2 regions of the Stenotrophomonas muris genome follow, and region 2 is predicted to be linked to the other one. Evidence: riboswitches for the same ligand, from Rfam matches in the RefSeq annotation. Region 2 holds a riboswitch; the other holds the start of a gene.
What was found. A riboswitch is a leader RNA that binds a small molecule or an ion and turns the genes downstream of it on or off. The one in region 2 is predicted to bind cobalamin.

Region 1 (4,494 bases), 300 kb from region 2:
CGCCCAGATGCGCTTCCAGCCGGTTGATGTTCTGGCCGACTGCGGTGGCGCTGATGCCAAGGATGCGGGCCGCGGCGGCAATGCTGCCGGTCTCTGCGGTGCGGGTGAAGCTGCGGATCAGTTGCAACAGGTTCATGACCGACCAGCTTGCCACGGTGATGGCCAAGTATCGCTTGGGACTGAACCAAGCGGTTCGGTTGCATCGGTGATCATCCGGCTGCTGGGCAGGAAGCTGCCCTACACTGTGGCGATGCGCCCCGATTCCATCCTCACCCTGTCCTGCCCCGACCGTACCGGCATCGTCTACCGCGTGTCCGGCCTGCTGTTCGACCACGGCTGCAACATCCTCGACGCCCAGCAGTTCGGCGATGAGGAAAGCGGCCGCTTCTTCCTGCGCGTGCATTTCGACCGTGACGCCGGCCTGCCGCTGGAGACCGTGCACGCCGCGATGGCCACGCTTGCCGAAGGCTTCGGCATGGACTGGCAGCTGCATGATGGCCGCCGCCGGGCACGCCTGCTGGTGCTGGTCAGCAAGCAGGGGCACTGCCTCAACGACCTGCTGTTCCGCGCCCACAGCGGCCAGCTGAAGGTCGATATTGCCGCGGTGGCCTCCAACCACGCCGACTTCGCGCCATTGGCCGCGTCCTACCAGGTACCGTTCCACCACCTGCCGGTGACCGCCGATACGCGTGCGGTGCAGGAACAGCAGATCATCGACCTGGTCGAGCGCGAGCGCATCGACCTGGTGGTGCTGGCGCGCTACATGCAGATCCTGTCACCCACGCTGTGCCGCGCGCTGGCCGGGCGTGCGATCAACATCCACCACAGCTTCCTGCCCAGCTTCAAGGGCGCGCAGCCGTACCACCAGGCGCACGCGCGCGGGGTCAAGATCATCGGCGCCACCGCGCACTACGTCACCGAGGATCTGGACGAAGGACCGATCATCGAACAGGACGTGGCCCGCGTGGATCACGCCATGGCGCCGCGCGAGCTGGTGCGGCTGGGCAGCGATACCGAATCGCTGGTGCTGGCACGCGCCGTGCGCCGCCATGTGGAGCACCGCATCCTGCTCAACGGGCATCGCACGGTGGTATTCCGGTAACGCGCTGCCCCTTCCAGGTCCGCCGGGCATGGCCCGGCGCTACCCACGGATGTGATCCGGTAGTGCCGGCCGCTGGCCGGCAACTGCAGAGATCCCGAGGTTGCCGGCCAGCGGCCGGCACTACCGTTGTGGGTCAGGCGGTCGCGATCCCCGCCTTGCCCAGCGCATCGCGCACCATCGCGTCGTTGGCTTCGGTCACCGGCCGGGTCAGGTCCCACAGGAACTTCACCCGGAAGCCGGACTTCACCGCATCCTGCGCGCTCCACAGCACGCAGTAGTCGCGGGCCAGGCCGCACACGTGCACTTCGCGGATGCGGCGTTCGTGCAGCCAGCCGGCCAGGCCGGTGGCCGGGCGTTCGCCATCGGGGCCATGGTTCTCGCGGAAGGCGCTGTACGAATCCACCTGTTGGCGCGTGCCCTTGCGCAGGATCAGGTCGGCCACGGTCCAGTCCACGCCCGGGTGCAGCGCGGCACCGGCGCTGCCCTGCACGCAGTGGTCCGGCCACAGCGTCTGCGGCTGCGCGTGCAGCAGGATGGTCTCGAAGGGGCGTTGGCCGGGGTGCTGGCTGGCGAACGAGGCATGGTCGGCCGGGTGCCAGTCCTGGGTCGCCACCACGGTGCGGTAGCGGCGCTGCGCCAACAGATCGGCGATCGGTGCCACCAGCGCATCGCCCTGGTCGCAGGCCAAGGCGCCACCGGGCATGAAGTCCGGCTGCAGGTCGATCACCAGCAGGGCGACATCGGCGGGCAGGGCGGTCATGGCAGGTCCGCTACAACAGAAGGGGCGACCAGCGTGGCCGCCCCATGCCTGCACGTCAATCGCCCTGTGGCGTCCCAGCGTCCTGCCCGTAGTACAGCAGGCCGATCCTGATCCGCTCGCGGCCATTCTCGCGGCGATGGCGGTTGGCATCGCGAAGCGAGTACACGCAGCCGCAGTATTCCTGCTGGTAGAACTGCTCGCGCTTGCTGATCTCGATCATGCGGCTGGCGCCGCCGCCTTTGCGCCAGTTGTAGTCCCAGTACTGCAGGCCTTCATAGCGCGACGCCGCACGGATCCCGCAGTCGTTGATCTGCGCCATGTTCTTCCAGCGCGAGATGCCCAGCGACGAACTGATGGTGTCGTAGCCGTGCTCGTGCGCATACAGCGCGGTGCGCTCGAAACGCATGTCGAAGCACATCGTGCAGCGGATACCGCGTTCGGGTTCGTTTTCCATGCCGCGCGCACGGCTGAACCAGTTGTCGGTGTCGTAGTCGCAGTCGATGAAGGGAATGCCGTGCTGCTCGGCGAAGCGGATGTTCTCCTGCTTGCGCAGCTCGTACTCCTTCACCGGGTGGATGTTGGGGTTGTAGAAGAAGATCGCGTAGTCGATCCCGGAGGCGGTGATCGCCTCCATCACTTCGCCGGAACAGGGCGCGCAGCACGAATGCAGCAGCAGGCGCTTGCCGTCGGCGGGCAGGGTCAGGGTGGGGCGTTGGAGCTCGGTCATCGTCAGGTACCGCATGGACCGCCGGCAACGGCGGTGGCCCATGCATCAGCGCGTGGGTGAACGGGTCTGGCCGGATACCGTGAACAGGACGCGCGCGGCCACACCGCCTGCACGCGCAGGACGACGACGGCCCCGGCAACCTCCCCGCGGAGATTCCAGGTCGAGTCAGGGGACGGTCGTGTCCCCCGGCCGGGGCCGGTATTCGGGCTGATGGACACGGGCCGCAGCCCACCTACTACCCGCCGCTTCCCAGGCGCGAGCCCAGTGCTGTTGGCAGGATTCGTTTCCATTCACCGCTGCGGGGCAGCTCCGGAATGGACGCGCGAGGCGGCTTCACCGGATTCCCGTTTAAATCCCTCCCCGCGCCGCAGCGATGGGAGGGATACCTTCGGCGTGTGCAAGGTGGACCTGTTGGTGGCGCCGGTCAAGAGCGCAGGGGTCAGAACCCGCTACGCTGCAACGGGATCCGGCCCCAGCGGAAGGAAGGGGTCGGATCCCGCTGCCACGCAGCGGGCTCTGACCCCGGTCGGGATGCACCTTCAATGCCCCACGGCCGCCCGCGTGCGGATGTCGTCCAGCCGCTGGTCGTGCAGCAGGCGGCCGTTCTCCCACACGGTCACCATTGCGTCCTCGAAGCCGTCCGGCAGGGTGTCGTCGCCGTTGGCCGGCAGCGGCACCGTGTGCAGGCTGCCATCGTCCAGGCGGCGCAGCAGGCGCATGCGGCCACGCTTGCTGGCCTTGCCGGCGTCGGTGACCGGATCCTTGTAGACGTCGATCCACTCACCCTCGACCCTCGCCGCCGAGCACTTCAGTGCGAACTTCTGCGTATCGCGGTCCAGCCGCTGCAGCAGCGCACCGCCCATGCCGAAGGCCACGTTGTCGGCGGCGTAGCCGTCGTTGGTGATGCGCTGCAGGATCGCCCGGATGGTGTCCGGATTGATGCCGTCGCCCTGGATCACCCGCACGTGGTTGAGCACGCGGTAGCCCTTGCCGTTGAGGCTGTGGCCGAACGCTTCATCCAGCCGGCGCAGGCTTTCGGCAACCACCTCCACCGGGTCGCCCGAGTCGGGGCGGATGACCAGGGTGGCGCCCGAGGCGATCACGTCATCGCGCAGGGTGGTACCCCAGTGCTCACTGATGGCGCGGTAGATGTCATAGCTGTCCGATACCACCGCCACGATCGCACCGGGCGTGCCGAACTGGCGCAGCATGTTGCGGTAGGCGTCCACCTCGCGCTCGCGGCCCCAGCTGGTGATGGTGCTGTGCTCGGCGGCGGGAATCGAATAGCCGGCCATCGGCGCGTGATAGTGCGCGCGCGCCAGGCACAGCGCCGATACGGTATCGGTGCCGAGGAAGTTGACCAGGTGTGCGGCACCGCCCAGCGCGGCCGATTCCAGGCTCGATACACCGCGCGCGCCGAAGTCGTGCAGCTTGAACGGCAGCTGCCCCTGCGGATCGTCGCTGGTCTGCTGCAGGAACGCGGCGATGGTCTGCCGTGCGTGCCAGCTGATGGTGGCCACGGTGACTGGATACCACACCCGCAGCAGCAGCGTTTCCAGGTACGACGGCACCCAGAACGCTGCCGGATCAGTCGATTCGATGGTCATCAGCGCCTGGTGGGTAGGCACCACGCTGCCCTCGGGCACGGCGCGGATGCGCACCGGCAGGTGGCCGCCAAGCCGGTCGACGATATCGCGCCAGCCGGCCTCGTTGAACGGTTCGCCATGCGCGGCGAACACCGCAGCAGCGTCGTCGATGTCGGCGTGGGTGACCGGCCGTGCCAGCGCGTCCTTGAGGATCGCCTGCAGGCCGAAGAACACCGTGCGATCGTGCAGGCCGCCACGTGATTCGACGTAGAAGAACGTGGCATCGGTACCCGGCGGGTACTGCAGCCAATGGCTGGCC
Region 2 (4,494 bases):
GCGCAGTCGGCGCCTTCGTCAAGGTCAAGCGCGCCGGCTTCAAGCCCAGCCTGAACCTGCTGTACTCGCTGGAAGGCGCGCTGCTGGACTGCCACTGGCAGGAACTGAGCGAGCCGCAGCGTGAGGCGCTGGTGCAGGATTACGAAGCACGCATCGCCGCGCATCCGCTGAAGGCGGCCGGCCCGGCGTCGGGTCCGGTGCATGAGCAGCGCTTCGATGCCGACGATGACGCGGAAGACAGCGTGACCGAGGATGCGGACGAGGATTGACCGCACCGGTAGTGCCGGCCGCTGGCCGGCAACTGCGTGGTCTTTTCAACATTCCTGAGACTGCCGGCCAGCGGCCGGCACTACCGATGGGTTACGGCTGCTGCAGTTCCAGCAGCTCGCCTGCCAGCCCGGCTTCGCCACGTTCCAGCCGTACCCGCAGGCGCGTGCCGTGGTCGATGCGCAGTGCCCAGCACAGCGACATCGGCAGGCCGCAGACCTGCGACAGCACCATGCGCAGCGGGCCGCCATGGCTGACCACCAGCGTTGGCACCGGGTCGTCATCATCGAGCAGTCGATCCAGCGCGCGCGCGATACGCCGCTCGAAGTGGCCCCAGCTCTCACCGTTGGGCGGTGGGTATGCATGCGGATCGGCATGGAAGGCCGCCAGTGCATCCTCCGGCAGGTCGAACAGCGACTGCCCGTCCCAATCGCCGAAATCCAGCTCTTCCCATTCCTCCTCCGCTTCCACGTCCAGCCCGCGCGGGGTGGCCAGGGCCATCGCCGTGTGCAGCGAGCGCAGCCGCGGCGAACTGATCACCCGTTCCCAGGGCTGCGCAGCGTAGGCGTCGACCAGTTCCTGCGGCAGGCGGGCCAGCTGCGGTGGATCGCTGCGGCCATCGAGGAACTCATCGCGACCGTTGCCGGCATGGCGGACCAGGTCGAGGATCATGCGTGCGTCCTGTACAGGCAACGCGGGAACAGCGGAAAACGGGCGGACATCGGCAACGGCACCACGGGATCGAGGGACCATTCTAAGGGCACAGCAAAGGCAGTCGGGTACGCTCGACGCTACGGGCCGCCTGCGATGCCGTAGACTGCGCGCACTTCCAGGTGACCTGCGGCCACGGCCGGCAGGTTGAAACGGGAAGCCGGTGACGCGTGAATCCACGCCAGGCCGGCGCTGCCCCCGCAACGGTAAGCACGTCAGTTCCAGGCAACAACGCCACTGTGCCGCAGGCATGGGAAGGCGGCTGGACGGTGGCCTCGCGCCACCCGGCGGCAAGCCCGGAGACCGGCCCGGAAGCCTCAGGTCGCGGTGCGGTGGGCATGGCGCTGGATGACCGCAGCCTGCGCTGCGGCGTCGGCGCATGCCTGCCTTCGCGGCTCCTCCCCTTCGCCACGCGGGCGTGCGTGGCACCTGGAGTCCCCCATGAAGCTGCAGTCCCGAATGCTGTCCCTGGCCGTGCTGGCCGCCCTGCCCGCGCTGGCCCAGGCCGCCGATGACACCACCGCGCTCGACCAGATCCTGGTCACCGCCACCCGCACCCCGATCGCCCTGCAGGACAGCATCGCACCAGCCCAGGTGATCGACCGCGCGCAGATCGAATCCAGTCAGGCCACCTCGTTGCAGGAACTGCTGCGCGGCCGCGCCGGCATCAACCTGACCAATGCCGGCGGGCTCGGCAAGCAGAGCTCGCTGTTCCTGCGCGGCACCAACTCGGGCCACACCGTGGTGCTGGTCGATGGCGTGCGCATCAACAGTGCCGACCTCGGCCTGGCCATGTACCAGGACCTGCCGCTGGCGCAGATCGAACGCGTGGAAATCGTGCGCGGCCCGCAGTCCAGCCTGTACGGCGCCGACGCCATCGGTGGCGTGATCCAGATCTTCACCCGCCGCAACCAGGGCGATTTTGCTCCGCACTTCCAGCTCGGTGGTGGCAACAACGGCCTGCGCGAAGCCAGCGGCGGCATCGGAGGTGGCACCGAACGCGGCTGGTTCGGCGCCGACATCGCCTACCAGCATTCCGATGGCGTCGATGCCTGCCGTGGCTCGGCGACGCTGTTCACCGGCTGCTTCGCTGACGAACCCGACCGCGACGGCTACCGCAACCTGTCCAAGAGCCTGCGTGGCGGCTACACCTTCAACGACCAGTGGAATGTGGAAGGCAGTGCGCTGCGCGCCGACGGCAAGAACCACTACGACGGCTATTACAACTACTCGGAAACCCGCCAGCAGGTGCTGGCCGGCAAGGTGCGCTACACCCCGTCCGGGCGCCTGGCGTTCACCGCCAACGTCGGCCGCAGCGACAACGAATCGGACAACTTCGGCGACTTCGGCGCACGCGGCAGCGCGCAGACCCACCGCGACAGCGCCTCGCTGCAGGGTGACTTCACCTTGACCGGAAGCCAGCTGCTGAGCACCGGCGTGGACTGGAGCGAAGACAACCTGGACGGCAGCAGCGCGGGCTACCTCGTCGACAGCCGTCGCAACACCGGCGTGTTCGTGCAGTACCAGGGCCGCTTCGGCCGCCATCAGCTGCAGGCCAGCGCACGCAACGACGACAACCAGCAGTTCGGCAACCACGCCACCGGCAGTCTCGGCTGGGCAATGCAGCTGGACCACGGCCTGCGCGTCAATGCCAGCTACGGCACCGCCTTCAAGGCACCGACCTTCAGCGACCTGTACGACCCGTGGAGCGGCGTGCCGACGTTGAAGCCGGAGAAGTCCAAGAGCGCCAACCTCGGTGTTTCGCAGCAGGGCCAGGGCTGGCATTGGGGCCTGGACGTGTACGAGACCCGCATCGATGACCTGATCACCTACGATGCGTCCACGATGAAAATGCAGCAGGTGGAGAAGGCGCGCATCCGTGGCGCCGAACTGACCGGTGGCGTGCTGCTGGCCGGCTTCGACCTCAACGCGCAGCTGAGCTACACCGACCCGCGCAACCGCACCCATGGCAGCACCCAGTTCGACAACTGGCTGCCGCGCCGTGCACAGCAGACCGCGCGCCTGGACGTCGACCGCCGCTTCGGCGATTTCCGCGCCGGCCTGACCGTGCAGGGTGCGGGCAAGCGCTATGACGATGCCGCCAACGCGGTGAAGGTCGGTGGCTACGGCACGCTGGACCTGCGCGCCGAGTACGCGCTGACGCCGGCGTGGTCGCTGCTGGCACGTGCCGCCAACGTGTTCGACCGCCGCTACGAGACGGTGGCGTGGTTCAACCAGCCCGGCCGCGAATACCAGCTGAGCGTGCGTTACCAGCCGAAATGAAGGCGCGCGCCGGGCATCGCCCGGCGCCGATCTACTGTAGAGCCGAGCCCATGCTCGGCTCACGCAATGAAGCAGCCGAGCGTGGGCTCGGCTCTACACCCGAACGCCCGCGGCCAACCCCGGCAACTCACGCAGGTCGTCAATCACCGCCACCGCCTGTGCGGTGGCCAGGTCCAGGCCACGCGGATAACCGTAACGCACCAGTGCGATCGGCATACCCGCCTCTTCGGCGGCGCGGTAGTCGGTCAACGAATCACCCACCATCAGGCAGGCATCCACCGCCAGCCCGAAGTGCGCAGCGATGTGCCGCAGCGGCTCACCGCTGGGCTTGCGCTGCGGCAGCGAATCGCCGCCCAGTACCAGCGCGAACGCATCACCAATGCCCAGGTGCTGCAGCAGTGGCGGCACCAGCGCTTCGGGCTTGTTGGTGCAGATCGCCAGCGGAACAGCGCGTGCACGCAGCTGCATCAGCGCTTCGGCCACGCCATCGAACAGGCGCGGGCTGCGCAGCAGGCACTCACGGTAGTGCACCATGAACACCGGCATCACTTCGGCCAGGTCGACCTCGCGACCCGCGGCATGCACGGCCTGCTCGACCAGGCGGCGCACACCGTCGCCGATCCAGCCCAGAACCGTGGCTTCCGGCACGCGTGCCATGCCGATGTCTTCCAGCGTGCGGTTCAGTGCTTCGGCGATATCAGCTGCGCTGTCGACCAGCGTGCCATCTAGGTCGAACACGACCAGCGGATAGGGATACGACAAGGGACGGCACCTGCACGACGTGGGGCCGCCCATTGTACGCCGCTGGTTTCTGCGCCGATCCGCCTCAACCGATCCGGCGTGCGCGGGTGGCCAGGAACGTGGGCAGGTAGCGGTCGATCAGGAAGCGCGGCTGCGGCTGCCAGTCTTCCATGAAGCGATCGATGACGAACCCCGCATCCAGCTGCCCGCCGATCAGTTCGGTCAGGCTGTGGCCAAAGGTCAGCGCATCGCCGCGGCCGAGTTTCGCCTCACGTTCTGCGGCGGGCAGGTCTTCCAGGTCCGAATAGGGAATGGCGTACTGCGGCCGGATCAGGCCCTGCGCATCGAGCTGCGGATCGCGCGCGCCGACGAACAGCACCGGGTTGTAGAAGCTGGCCATCAACATGCCGTCGCGCGCCAGCACGCGGCGGCATTCGGTCCACACCGGGCGCACGTCGGGTACGTACAGGTTGGAGATCGGATGGAACACCA

Region 1: another riboswitch for cobalamin. It lies ahead of ACUVWL_RS16375 (epoxyqueuosine reductase QueH); the one in region 2 lies ahead of btuB (TonB-dependent vitamin B12 receptor).

What each region holds. Positions count from the first base shown of each region.
Region 1 covers NZ_CP199879.1:3,504,412-3,508,905, reverse strand. The annotation lists gene ACUVWL_RS16390 (LysR family transcriptional regulator) at 1-136, opposite strand, end outside; gene purU (formyltetrahydrofolate deformylase) at 251-1,102, shown strand; gene pncA (bifunctional nicotinamidase/pyrazinamidase) at 1,236-1,862, opposite strand; gene ACUVWL_RS16375 (epoxyqueuosine reductase QueH) at 1,918-2,604, opposite strand; cobalamin riboswitch at 2,766-2,995, opposite strand; gene ACUVWL_RS16370 (nicotinate phosphoribosyltransferase) at 3,129-4,494, opposite strand, start outside.
Region 2 covers NZ_CP199879.1:3,202,867-3,207,360, forward strand. The annotation lists gene ACUVWL_RS14920 (TfoX/Sxy family protein) at 1-269, shown strand, start outside; gene ACUVWL_RS14925 (histidine phosphatase family protein) at 361-939, opposite strand; cobalamin riboswitch at 1,082-1,304, shown strand; gene btuB (TonB-dependent vitamin B12 receptor) at 1,420-3,261, shown strand; gene gph (phosphoglycolate phosphatase) at 3,355-4,023, opposite strand; gene ACUVWL_RS14940 (class I SAM-dependent methyltransferase) at 4,088-4,494, opposite strand, start outside.